DNA from 2 places in the Kitasatospora sp. CB02891 genome. Region 1 is predicted to be linked to the other one. Evidence: riboswitches for the same ligand, from Rfam matches in the RefSeq annotation. Region 1 holds a riboswitch; the other holds the start of a gene.
The links. Region 1 has a riboswitch for cobalamin ahead of CG736_RS14885 (prenyltransferase/squalene oxidase repeat-containing protein). Riboswitches for the same ligand answer to the same signal wherever they lie in the genome.
Positions count from the first base shown of each region.

Region 2: another riboswitch for cobalamin. It lies ahead of cobN (cobaltochelatase subunit CobN); the one in region 1 lies ahead of CG736_RS14885 (prenyltransferase/squalene oxidase repeat-containing protein).

Region 1 covers NZ_NNBO01000005.1:470,538-476,266, forward strand. The annotation lists gene CG736_RS14880 (prenyltransferase/squalene oxidase repeat-containing protein) at 1-2,148, opposite strand, end outside; cobalamin riboswitch at 2,249-2,382, opposite strand; cobalamin riboswitch at 2,513-2,661, shown strand; gene CG736_RS14885 (prenyltransferase/squalene oxidase repeat-containing protein) at 2,772-4,172, shown strand; gene CG736_RS14890 (histidine phosphatase family protein) at 4,160-4,735, opposite strand; gene CG736_RS14895 (CbtB-domain containing protein) at 4,987-5,205, shown strand; gene CG736_RS14900 (CbtA family protein) at 5,240-5,729, shown strand, end outside.
Region 2 covers NZ_NNBO01000001.1:968,296-974,024, forward strand. The annotation lists gene CG736_RS04580 (precorrin-8X methylmutase) at 1-294, opposite strand, end outside; gene CG736_RS36820 (hypothetical protein) at 291-1,646, opposite strand; cobalamin riboswitch at 1,840-1,978, shown strand; gene cobN (cobaltochelatase subunit CobN) at 2,148-5,729, shown strand, end outside.

The DNA of each region.
Region 1 (5,729 bases):
GATCAGGCTGGGCCAGGAGCCGTCCGCGTTCTGCAGCCCGCGCAGGTAGGCGACGGCCGGCCCGGCCTGCTCGGCGTGCCCCGCCCGGACCTGGGCCATCACGCCGAGGGCCTGCGAGAACACCGACTGCGCCCACTGGTAGTTGCCCGGCCCGTCGCAGCCCGCGTTCACGTCGGCGTGGTCGCAGACCATCCGGTCCAGGGCGGTGATCAGGTCCTGTCCGCCGAAGTGCCGCGGGTCGCGTCCGACGATCTCGGCGAGCAGCGCCTCCTTGGCGACCGAGCCGCCGCCGGCCCACTCGGTGCCGATCGCCGTCCAGTCGTTGACGGACCGTTCGGAGCGGTCCTTGCCCTGCTGGTCGAGGAAGTCGGTGATCCGGCGCAGCGCCGCGTCGTCCGTGCCGGTGGCGGCCAGCGCGTACGCGGTGTCGATGGTCAGGCCGAAGTCGGCGAAGTCGGTGAAGCCCTCGTAGTAGTGGCCGTCGATCAGGCGGGCGCGGTCGGTCAGGTAGGCGCCGGCCCTGGCGAGGTCGGGGGTGCGGGCGGGCTGCGGGGCGTTGACCCGCCGCAGCACGGTGGCCGGGTCGGTGCCGGTGAGGGCGAGGATCGCCTGCTCGGTGGCGGGCGCCTCCGAGTCCGGGGTCCACTCGTCGGGGCCGAGGCCGCCGTCGGCGTTCTGCCGTGCGGCCAGCCAGGCGGTGGCCCGGTCGGCCTCGGCGGTGCGCCCGGCAGCGTGCAGGGCCTGAGCCGCGACGGCGGTGGACAGGGTCTCGGGGGAAGCGCCCGCGTACGGCACGAACGCGCCGTCGGCCCCCTGCTGGGCGGTCAGCCAGGCCACCCCGCGGTCGGCCACCGGCTGGTGGCCGCCCGCCAGTCGCAGCGCGATCACGGTCTCGGCGGTGGACAGCGGGTCGGACTCGCAGTACTGGCCGGGGCGGATCAGCGTGCCGGCGAAGCCGCCGTCGGCGCACTGCACCCCGGCGAACCGGTCCAGCACGGCGGGCGCCGGGACGACCCCGGCGCGGGCCAGCGCGATCACGCCCATCGCCTGCGTCCACGGGTTGGCCGCGCCCTGGAAGTCCCCGGCGGCGCTGCACTTCCCGCCCTGCCCGGCGGCGTCGCAGACGTGGTCGGTGAGCGCCGCGACCAGGTCGCGGCCGCCGAACGAGCGCGGGTCGCCCCCGGTGGCCTCGGCGACCAGCGCCAGCAGCGCGGCGGCCCGGGCGTCGGGCGCGGCGCCGGCCGACGCGCCGTTCGGGAACAGGAACGCGTCGGCGTGTGCGGCCAGGAACGCGGCGACCTTGCGCAGCGCCGCGTCCTGGGTGCCGGAGCCGGCCAGCGAGAGCGCGGTCAGCGCGGTCCGCGGGAAGTCCGGGCCCTCGAACGCCCAGTTCTCCATGTGGTCGCCGTCCGTCAGCTGCGCCGCCAGCCAGGCCGCGGCGGCAGCCGGATCGGCGGTGCGGCCGGGCGGGGCGCCGGTGCCCGAACTCCCGCCGGGCGACGGGCTCGGGCTGCCGGAGGGGCCGCCGCTCGCACTGGGCGACGGGGACGGGGACGGGCTGGCGGCGTTCTTCGCCCGCACCTCGTCCGGGGTGAACTTCGGCCCGCCGGTGGTCCCGCCGAGGTCGGTCGCGCCGTACACCCAGGCCTCGACCTCGCCGGCCTTCGGCTTCTGGCCGTCGGCGCCGAAGCGGCTGTACGTCCAGGCGGTGGCGCCGGGTTCGGCGATCCAGTACGACCAGTAGGCGCTGCCCTGCGGGGTAGTGGTGCAGGGTTCGGTGGCGGCGGTCGGGTACTGGGTGCCGGTGGCGAACGCACCGGTGCCGATCCGGCAGATGAAGCCGGGGCCGTCGTGCACGGTGCCCGCGGTGGTGAACCCGGCGTTGTGCAGCAGGTTCATGCCGGTGGTCGGGTGGGCGTCGCAGCCGCGGACCAGGCCGCCGCCCCAGGGGGAGAAGTCGACCGCGACGATCGCGCCGGTGGTGGCGGTGCACTGCTCGACCGGGTCGGCGGCCGCCGTGCCCGGGTGTCCGAGCAGCAGGGTGCCGGTGGTGGCGGCCGCGACGAGCGTCGCGAGCAGGGCGGCGGCCGGGCGGCGGCCACGGGTTCTGGACGGGTGCGTGCTGGTGCTGCTGTGGTTGACCCTCACCGGTGACTCCCTGATCGGGTCGTGGCGGGGTGTGACAAGGCAGCGGACGGCGGACTGGCCCCCGTACCGACTGCGTCGTAGTCCGCGACGACGCATGTGGTGCTGACGAACCCCCGGTGGCAGGCATTCCGGCTCCCCCGCCGCACGGGCAGGGCTACGGTTGCGGGTCAGCGCCGGATTCGGACCGGCTTCCCCTGACCTCCGAGGTGGAAAACCCGTTCATCAGACCACGTGAGCTGAGGGGGCGTCAACGCGCCCGGCAGCCAGTCGAAGTGCGCCCGGAGCGCTCGGAGTGGTGCGCAACTACCGCTTGATCGGCGGAGGTTGACCGGTAGGACCGACGGCTCGCCGGAGTCGTGTCGGGTACGTCACCCTGTCGGCCGGCCTGCTGCGTGGGGTACCGTCCGCGGTGGCCGAGCAGGGGAACCCGGTGGGAGTCCGGGACTGACGCGCAACGGTGAGGGGCCTTCACACGCCCGAGTCCGAATGCCTGCCGGCCGTGCACCACGAGCGAAAGCCACCCACGCGATCCGGGCGGCGGCCGCCCCGGACTCCGGCCGGACGCCAGCGCGTTCCGCCGGTGCGACGGGGACGCGTCGGCGCCCCGACCCAAGGAGTCCGTTGTGACCCGTCGTTCCACCACCGCCCTGGCCGCCGTCGCCCTCGCCGCGGGCGCGCTGCTGGGCACCGCAGTCCCCGCGCAGGCCGCCACCCCCGCACAGATCGCCACTTCGAAGACCAACGGCGTCGCCTACCTGAAGACCCTCCAGGCCGCCGACGGCAGCTACGTCACCTCCGGCGGGCTGTCCAACGAGTGGGCGTTCAGCGCGCTCGCCGCCGCCGGGACCGCCGCCGTGGACGTGCTGCCCGGCGCCGACCCCGCCAAGAACGCCCGCACCGTCTACCGCGGCCAACTCGCCGCCGCCACCTGGCCCGGCGCGTCCCCGGTCGTCACCGACTACGAGCGGGCCATCCTCAACTCCTACGCCGCGGGCATCGACCCGGCCCGGGTCGGCGCAGGCCGCAACCTGATCGCCGACCTCGCCGCGTACTGGCAGAGCGCCGAACCCGGCTACTGGGGGCCGTCCGGCAACTTCAACGGCACCGTCTTCGGTCTGCTCGCGCTCGGCAACGCCCGTACCCAGAGCGGGAGCCAGCGTGTCCCGCAGACACTGCTGGACGCCTCGGCCGCCGCCGTCCGCGCCAACCAGCACACCGACGGCGGCTGGAACTACAGCAAGGCCGCCGGCGACCCGACCGCGCTCGCCCAGGCCTCGGACATCGACATGACCGGCGCCGCGATGGCCTCGCTGTGCGCCGCCGGCGTGCCCAGCACCGACAGCGCGATCACCTCCGCCGCGAGCTTCCTGGCCGCCAACCTGAACGCCAACGGCTCGTTCGCCGCCATGTGGGGCCCCAACACAGACTCCAACGGCTGGGCGGTCTCCGGGCTGAACGCCTGCGGCATCAACCCGCAGGGCGCCGCCTTCACCAGCGGCAGCGGCAAGACCCCCGTCGACTACCTGATCGCCCAGCAGTTCAACCCCGGCGGCGGCTTCAAGTACCAGTCCACCGACACCACGCCGTCCGCGTACGCCTCGGTCGACGGCCTGCGCGCGGTGGCCGGCGGCGGCTTCACCGCCACCCCGCCCACCCCCGTCACCTCCGGCGCCCCCACCTGGGTCGCCACCACGGCATTCACCTCCGGCACCGCCGCCCGGATCGCCCTCACCGTCGACAACGGCACCGGAAACCTCAAGGTCTGCGCCGTCACCCTCACCCCGACCGGCTCCACCACCACCCTCGGCGCCGTCCTGGACGCCGCCGCCACCGCCACCCCCAGCGGCTGCGTCACCGGCGTCACGCCGTCCAGCGGCAGCGGCGCGATCACCGCCGTCAACGGCACCGCCAACGCGGGCGCCAACAGCTGGAAGGTCCGCCTCGACAACGGCACCGCCGCCACCGCCACCAGGGCCACCACCGTCAACGCCGGCGACACCGTCTCCCTGCGCTACGGCAGCTGACGCGGCATCAGCGGCGCGCCGCAGCGCAGGTTCCAGCGCGCGGCGCGCCCGCTGAGCGAGGTGACGGTGAGCGGGGCGACGTCCAGCCGCCAGAACGCGGCGGGCGGCAGGGCGAGGGCGTGCACCACGGCGGCCCGGACAACGGCCGGCTCGGCCACGGCGAGCACGCGGCCGGTGTCGGCGGGCAGCGCGTCCAGCCAGCCGCCGACCCGGGCCAGCAGCGCGCCGACGGACTCCCCGCCGGGCGGGGCGAAACCGGGGTCGGACAGCCAAGCGGCGATCGACTCCGGTTCGGCAGCCGCGAGTTCGGCCAGCGGACGGCCGCGCCAGGCACCCGGATCCAGGTCGGCGAGACAGGGCTCGTCCGCCGGCATCAGGTCCAGCGCCCCGGCGCTCTGCCGGCAGCGCGGCGACGGGGCCGACAGCACCCGGTCCGCCCTGGGCACGGCCAGCGTCCGGGCCGGAGCCAGGTCGGCATCCGTCAGCGGCAGGTCGTCACCGAACCGGGCGCCGCGGCCCTCCGCGCCGAGCGCCGGTGCGACCAACATCACCCGGACCGTCACAGGCCCACCCTCCCAAAGATCATCCGTCCACGAATCGTGGATCGGAGTGCCGCGCCCCTGGCGGGCCGTGCCGGGGAACGGTACCTTCTCGGCGAACAACCCCATATCAACGACGGTGCGTGGAAGTCCGGTGCAAGCCCGGCACGGTCGCGCCACTGTGAACCCCTGACCAGGGGGAAGTCAGACCCGCCTCCGTCGTTTCCTGCTCCACACGACCGGGACGCGAGTTCCCGCAAGGAGGTCACACCGCCATGGCTCACCCCATCGCGCCCGCCGCCGTCACCACGCCGGCCCTCACCCCCCTCTCCGTCAAGGCCATCGCCCCCTGGGCGGCCTTCTTCGGCATCCTGCTGCTCACCCTGCTCTACTTCGTCGGCGCCGAACAGGGCGCCACCTCGCTGCTCTCCGGCGAGAGTGTGCACGAGTGGGTGCACGACGGGCGGCACCTGCTCGGCTTCCCCTGCCACTGACCCGCTCCGGCAGAAGAAGCGAGCAACTGAACACATGAACTCCCACACCGTCAGGAACCTCCTGGTCCGCGGCATGCTCGCCGGCCTCGGCGCGGGCGTCCTCGCCCTGATCGTCGCCTACCTGCTGGGCGAACCCCGGGTCGACGCGGCGATCGCCTTCGAGGACTCCCACAGCCACGAGCACGGCGAGGAACTGGTCAGCCGCACCCTGCAGTCCACCGCGGGCCTGGCCACCGGCATCCTGATCTACGGCCTCGCGCTCGGCGGCATCGCCGCCCTCGCGTACTGCTTCGCCCTCGGCCGCACCGGCCGCTTCGGCCCCCGGGCCGGCGCCCTGCTGCTCTCCGGCGCGGCACTGGTCGCCGTCTACCTCGTCCCGTTCCTCAAGTACCCGGCCAACCCGCCGTCGGTGGGCGACCCGGAGACCATCGGCAAGCGCACCACCCTGTACTTCCTGATGATGCTGCTGAGCGTGCTGCTCGCGGTCGCCGCCGTGGCGGCCGGCAAGCAGCTCGCCCCGCGCC
Region 2 (5,729 bases), on a different contig from region 1:
GAGGGTGCAGATCACCTCGTTGTCGGCGGGCAGCCGCTTGCGGGTCACCCCGCTGGCCACCATGTTGACGTCGCACAGGATCGGCGCACCGGCGTGCAGGGCGCGCCGGGCGTCGGCGACCACGTTCGGCGACCACAACAGGTCCTCGACCAGGTCGGTCATGCCGCAGGCGTGGATCATCCGCACCGCGACCTGGGCCACGTCGGCGGGCAGCGCGGCGAGGTCGGCCTCGGCGCGGATGGTGGCGAAGGACTGGCGGTAGATGGCCGCGCCGTCCTTCTCGTAGTCGATCATGCGGTCCTCCGCCAGTCGGCATTGCGCGCCTCGGCGACTGCCTCGGCGAGGTCGTTCTCGGTCGTGTCGTTCTCGGCCGGGCCGTCCCCGGTCGGGCCATTCCCGGTCGTGTCATTCCCGGTCGGGCCGTTCCCGGTCGGGCCGTTCCCGGTCGCCCCCTGCCCGGACGCCACCGGCCACGGCGTCTCGCGGACGCGGCCGTCCACGGTGACGCGGTGTCCGGTGGCGGTGGCCAGCACGTCGACCCAGCGTCCGGCGGGGTGCCCGCAGCGGCGTTCGCAGCCGGACCAGTGCACGGGCAGGCCTTCGGCGGGGGCGGCGGCGATCGCCCGGGCGGCCTGCGCACGGACGTCGGCAAGCGCTTTCCCGCAACCGGGCAGGCCGGTGCAGGCGCTGACGCCTTCCCAGGGGCCGCCGGACTCCACCTGGAAGCCCGCGTCGGCGAGCCGCGGCAGCCACTGGGCCCCGGCCCCGGGCACGACGACGCCGCGCCACGGGGTGAGCCGCACGCTCCCGCCTCCGCCGCCACCCGCACCGTCCGGTCCGAGCGCGTCCGCCAGCAGCCGCCACTGCGCGCTGCTCGCCCGCCCGAACCGCAGCCCGACCGAGGCGGCGTCACCGACCGCGCCCAGCAGCGGCCGCTCGCCGGCGAAGCGCGGCAGCGCCACCTCTCCGTCGGGCAGCTCGGCCTGCACTTCGCGCAGGTGCCAGGCGCGTCCGGCGGCCAGGTCGAGGAAGTGCCGGGCGGCGGCGAGCGCGGCGGGCACGGGGTGGTCGACGACGGTTCCGGTGCGGGCGCGGCCGAGGCGCAGCAGGGCGCGCCCGTCGCCGACTGCGATCAAGGTCACATCGGCGTCGAGGGCGGCGATGTCGCCGCGGCCGTCGTCCAGGGCGAACAGGAATTTGCCGGAGAGCCGGGCGGCCCACGGCGCGGCGCACAGGGCGGCGTCCAACTCCCTTACCCAGCGCGGCAGATCGACGTCAGGGCGGCCGCGTCCGTCCAGGCCGGCCAGGGGCGAGGCCGCGATGTTGCGGACGCGTTCGTGGGTGTCGGAGGGCAGCAGGCCGACGGCGCGCAGCCGTTCGGCGAGGTCGGCGGCGCACTGCTCGCGCAGGCCGCGCAGTTGGAGGTTGCCGCGGGAGGTGATCTCGACCTCGCCGTCGCCGAGCGCGTCGGCCGCGTCGGCCAGCACCAGCAGCTGACGGTACGTCAAGTAACCGCCGGGCAGCCGGAGTCGGGCGAGGTGGCCGTCCTCGGCGAGGTGCAGGCGGAGCGCGCCGGGGCAGGCGTCGGCGCGGCCTCGGTCGGGCCCGACGAAGGGTGCCGCGAAGGCGTCGGGTGTGGGTGGCATGGCGGCGAGCATACCCATGGCGGCGGGTCGCGCCACTGCCCCGAGTGTCGACCTCCGGTGTCGTGGGCCCGGCGAATGCCCAGCTCAGCGTGGGGTTCCGGGGTCGGCGCGGATCGGATCGGGGGCGCGTCGCAGGTCACACTCCCCCGATGCGCCGTCAACCCGTACGATGCTGGCGGGTGCCTTTCGAGGCGTCCCGGGCGCCTTTCGGGGTGTCCGCTGCCAGCGACGGCACAGCGGAGGAAGTCCGGTGAGAATCCGGTGCGGTCCCGCCACTGTGACCGCGGCTCAGTGAGCCGTGGGAGCCAGGAACTCCGGCCGTCCTCCACTGCCCGGGGCGAGGACCCCGAGGAAGGTCCGTGCCATGCGCCGTCGCATGCCCGCATCCTGGCGGGTGCCCGTGGGCTCTGTCCCCGTCGGGCCCTTCCGCGTCCTCGATCGCACCTGTGCTCCCACGACCGGGTTGTCCGCGCTGTCCGAGACGCCCGGGAGGGCTTTCGCATGATCCTGCTGCTGTCCACGTCCGACACGGACCTGCTGAGTGCCCGGGCGTCGAACGGTCCGGTGCGGTTCCGGTGGGGCAATCCGGCCCGGCTGGATCCGGCCGGGCTGCCCGAACTGCTGGACGGCGTCGAGCTGGTGGTGGTGCGGCTGCTGGGTGGGCGCCGGGCCTGGCAGGAGGGTCTGGACGCGCTGCTCGCGGGGCCGCGTCCGGTGGTGGTGCTGACGGGCGAGCAGGCGCCGGACGCCCAGTTGATGGAGTTGTCGACGGTGCCGGCGGGCATCGCCGCGGAGGCGCACGCGTACTTGGCGCACGGCGGTCCGGCGAACCTGGCGGAGCTGGGCGCGTTCCTGTCGGACACGGTGCTGCTGACCGGTCACGGTTTCGCGCCGCCGGCGTCGGCCCCGTCCTGGGGTCCGCTGGAGCGCACCGCGCACTCGTCGGAGGGGCCTTCCGTCGCGGTGCTGTACTACCGGGCGCACCACATGAGCGGCAACACGGCGTTCGTGGAGACGCTCTGCCGGGCGATCGAGGCGGAGGGCGCGCAGGCCCGGGCGTACTTCTGCGCGTCGCTGCGCGGTGCGGAGCCGGAGCTGCTGGCGGAGCTGGGCGCGGCCGACGTGATCGTGACGACGGTGCTGGCGGCGGGCGGCACCCGGCCGGCCGACGCGCAGGCCGGTGGTGACGAAGAGGCCTGGGACGCGGGCGCGTTGGCGGCGTTGGACCGGCCGATCCTGCAAGCGCTGTGCCTGACCTGGTCGCGGGCGCAGTGGGAGGGCAGCGACGACGGGCTGTCGCCGTTGGACACGGCGACGCAGGTCGCCGTCCCGGAGTTCGACGGCCGGCTGATCACCGTTCCGTTCTCCTTCAAGGAGGTCGACCAGGACGGGCTCACGGTGTACGCGGCGGACCCGGAACGTGCGTCGCGGGTCGCGGGCATCGCGGTGCGGCACGCCCGGCTGCGGCACACTCCGGCGTCCGAGCGCCGCCTGGCACTGGTCCTGTCGGCTTATCCGACCAAGCATGCCCGGGTGGGCAACGCGGTCGGCCTGGACACCCCGGCGTCGGCGATCCGGCTGCTGGAGCGGCTGCGCGCGGAGGGCATGGACCTGGGCGACAGCCTGCCCGGTCTGCACACCGAGACCGAGCACCAGCACGACGGCGACGCGCTGATCCACGCGCTGATCGAGGCGGGCGGCTACGACCAGGCGTGGCTGACGGAGGAGCAGCTGGCCCGCAACCCAGTGCGCATCCCGGCCGCCGACTACCGGCGCTGGTACGCCACGCTCCCGGCCGCGCTGCGCGAGCAGGTGGAGGAGCACTGGGGTCCGGCGCCGGGCGAGCTGTACGTGGACCGTTCGCAGAACCCGGACGGCGACCTGGTGCTGGCGGGTCTGCGCTCCGGCAACCTGCTGGTCCTCGTCCAGCCGCCGCGCGGGTTCGGCGAGAACCCGGTGGCGATCTACCACGACCCGGACCTGCCGCCGAGCCACCACTACCTGGCGGCGTACCGCTGGATCGCGGCGGCGCAGGAGGACGGCGGGTTCGGTGCGCACGCGGTGGTGCACCTGGGCAAGCACGGCAACCTGGAGTGGCTGCCGGGCAAGACGGCGGCGCTTTCGGCGGAGTGCGGCCCGGACGCGGCGCTCGGCGATCTCCCGCTGGTCTACCCGTTCCTGGTGAACGACCCGGGCGAGGGCACCCAGGCCAAGCGCCGGGCGCACGCCACGCTGGTCGACCACCTGGTGCCGCCGATGGCCCGCGCCGATTCGTACGGCGACATCGCGCGCCTGGAGCAGCTGCTGGACGAGCACTCGAACATCGCGGCGATGGACCCGGCGAAGCTGCCGGCGATCCGGGCGCAGATCTGGACGCTGATCCAGGCCGCCCGGCTGGACCACGACCTCGGTCTGGACGAGCGGCCGGAGGACGACGGCTTCGACGACTTCCTGCTGCACGTGGACGGCTGGCTGTGCGAGGTGAAGGACGCGCAGATCCGCGACGGCCTGCACGTGCTCGGCCAGGCCCCGAGCGGCGCCGACCGGGTCAACATCGTGCTGGCGATCCTGCGGGCGCGGCAGATCTGGGGCGGCGTCAGCGCGCTGCCGGGGCTGCGGGAGGCGCTCGGCCTGGACGAGGCGGCGCTGACGCTGGGGGCGACGGACGCCGCCGAGGCCCAGGCGCGGGCGTTGGTGGAGGCGATGGAGGCCGAGGACTGGAACCCGGCCGCCGTGGCGAAGGTCGCGGCCGGTCTGCCCGCCGCCGTCGCCGAGGTGCTGTCCTTCGCGGCCGCCCAGGTGGTGCCGCGGCTGGCGTCCACCACGGACGAGTTGGACGCGGTGCTGCACGCGCTGCAGGGCGGGTTCGTGCCGGCCGGGCCGTCGGGTTCGCCGCTGCGCGGGCTGGTCAACGTGCTGCCGACCGGCCGGAACTTCTACTCGGTGGACCCGAAGGCGGTGCCGAGCCGGCTCGCCTGGGAGACCGGGCAAGCGCTTTCCGCCTCCCTGATCGAGCGGTACCGGGCCGACAACGACGGCCAGTTCCCGCCGTCGGTGGGCCTGTCGCTGTGGGGCACCTCGGCGATGCGCACCGCCGGCGACGACATCGCCGAGGCGTTCGCCCTGCTGGGCGTCCGGCCGGTCTGGGACGACGCCTCGCGCCGGGTCACCGGTCTGGAGGCGATCCCGCTCGCCGAGCTGGGCCGGCCCCGGATCGACGTGACGCTGCGCATCTCCGGCTTCTTCCGGGACGCCTTCCCGCACGTGGTGGCGCTGCTGGACGACGCGGTGCGGCTGGCGGCCCGCCAGGAGGAGCCCGCGGAGCAGAACTTCGTCCGCGCCCACGTGCAGGCGGACCTGGCCGAGCACGGTGACGAACGCCGGGCCACCGTCCGGGTGTTCGGCTCCCGCCCGGGGACGTACGGGGCGGGCCTGCTACAGCTCATCGACAGCCGGGACTGGCGCACCGACGCGGACCTGGCCGAGGTGTACACGGTGTGGGGCGGCTACGCGTACGGCCGGGACCTGGACGGGCGGCCGGCCCGGGAGGAGATGGAAACCGCTTACCGGCGGATCACGGTGGCGGCGAAGAACACCGACACCCGCGAGCACGACATCGCCGACTCCGACGACTACTTCCAGTACCACGGCGGCATGGTGGCCACGGTGCGTGCGCTGACCGGCAGCAGCCCGGCGGCGTACATCGGCGACTCGACCCGCCCGGAGACGGTGCGCACCCGCACCCTCACCGAGGAGGCGGCCCGGGTGTTCCGGGCCCGGGTGGTGAACCCGCGCTGGCTGGAGGCGATGCGCCGGCACGGCTACAAGGGCGCGTTCGAGATGGCCGCGACGGTGGACTACCTGTTCGGCTACGACGCCACCACCGGCGTGGTCGCGGACTGGATGTACCAGAAGCTCACCGAGGAGTACGTCCTCGACCCGGTCAACCGCGAGTTCTTCGCCGAGGCCAACCCGTGGGCCCTCCACGGCATTTCGGAACGCCTGCTGGAGGCCGCCGAGCGCGGCCTGTGGGCGGAGCCGGACCCGGCGCTGCTGGCCGAGCTGCGGCAGGTCTTCCTGGAG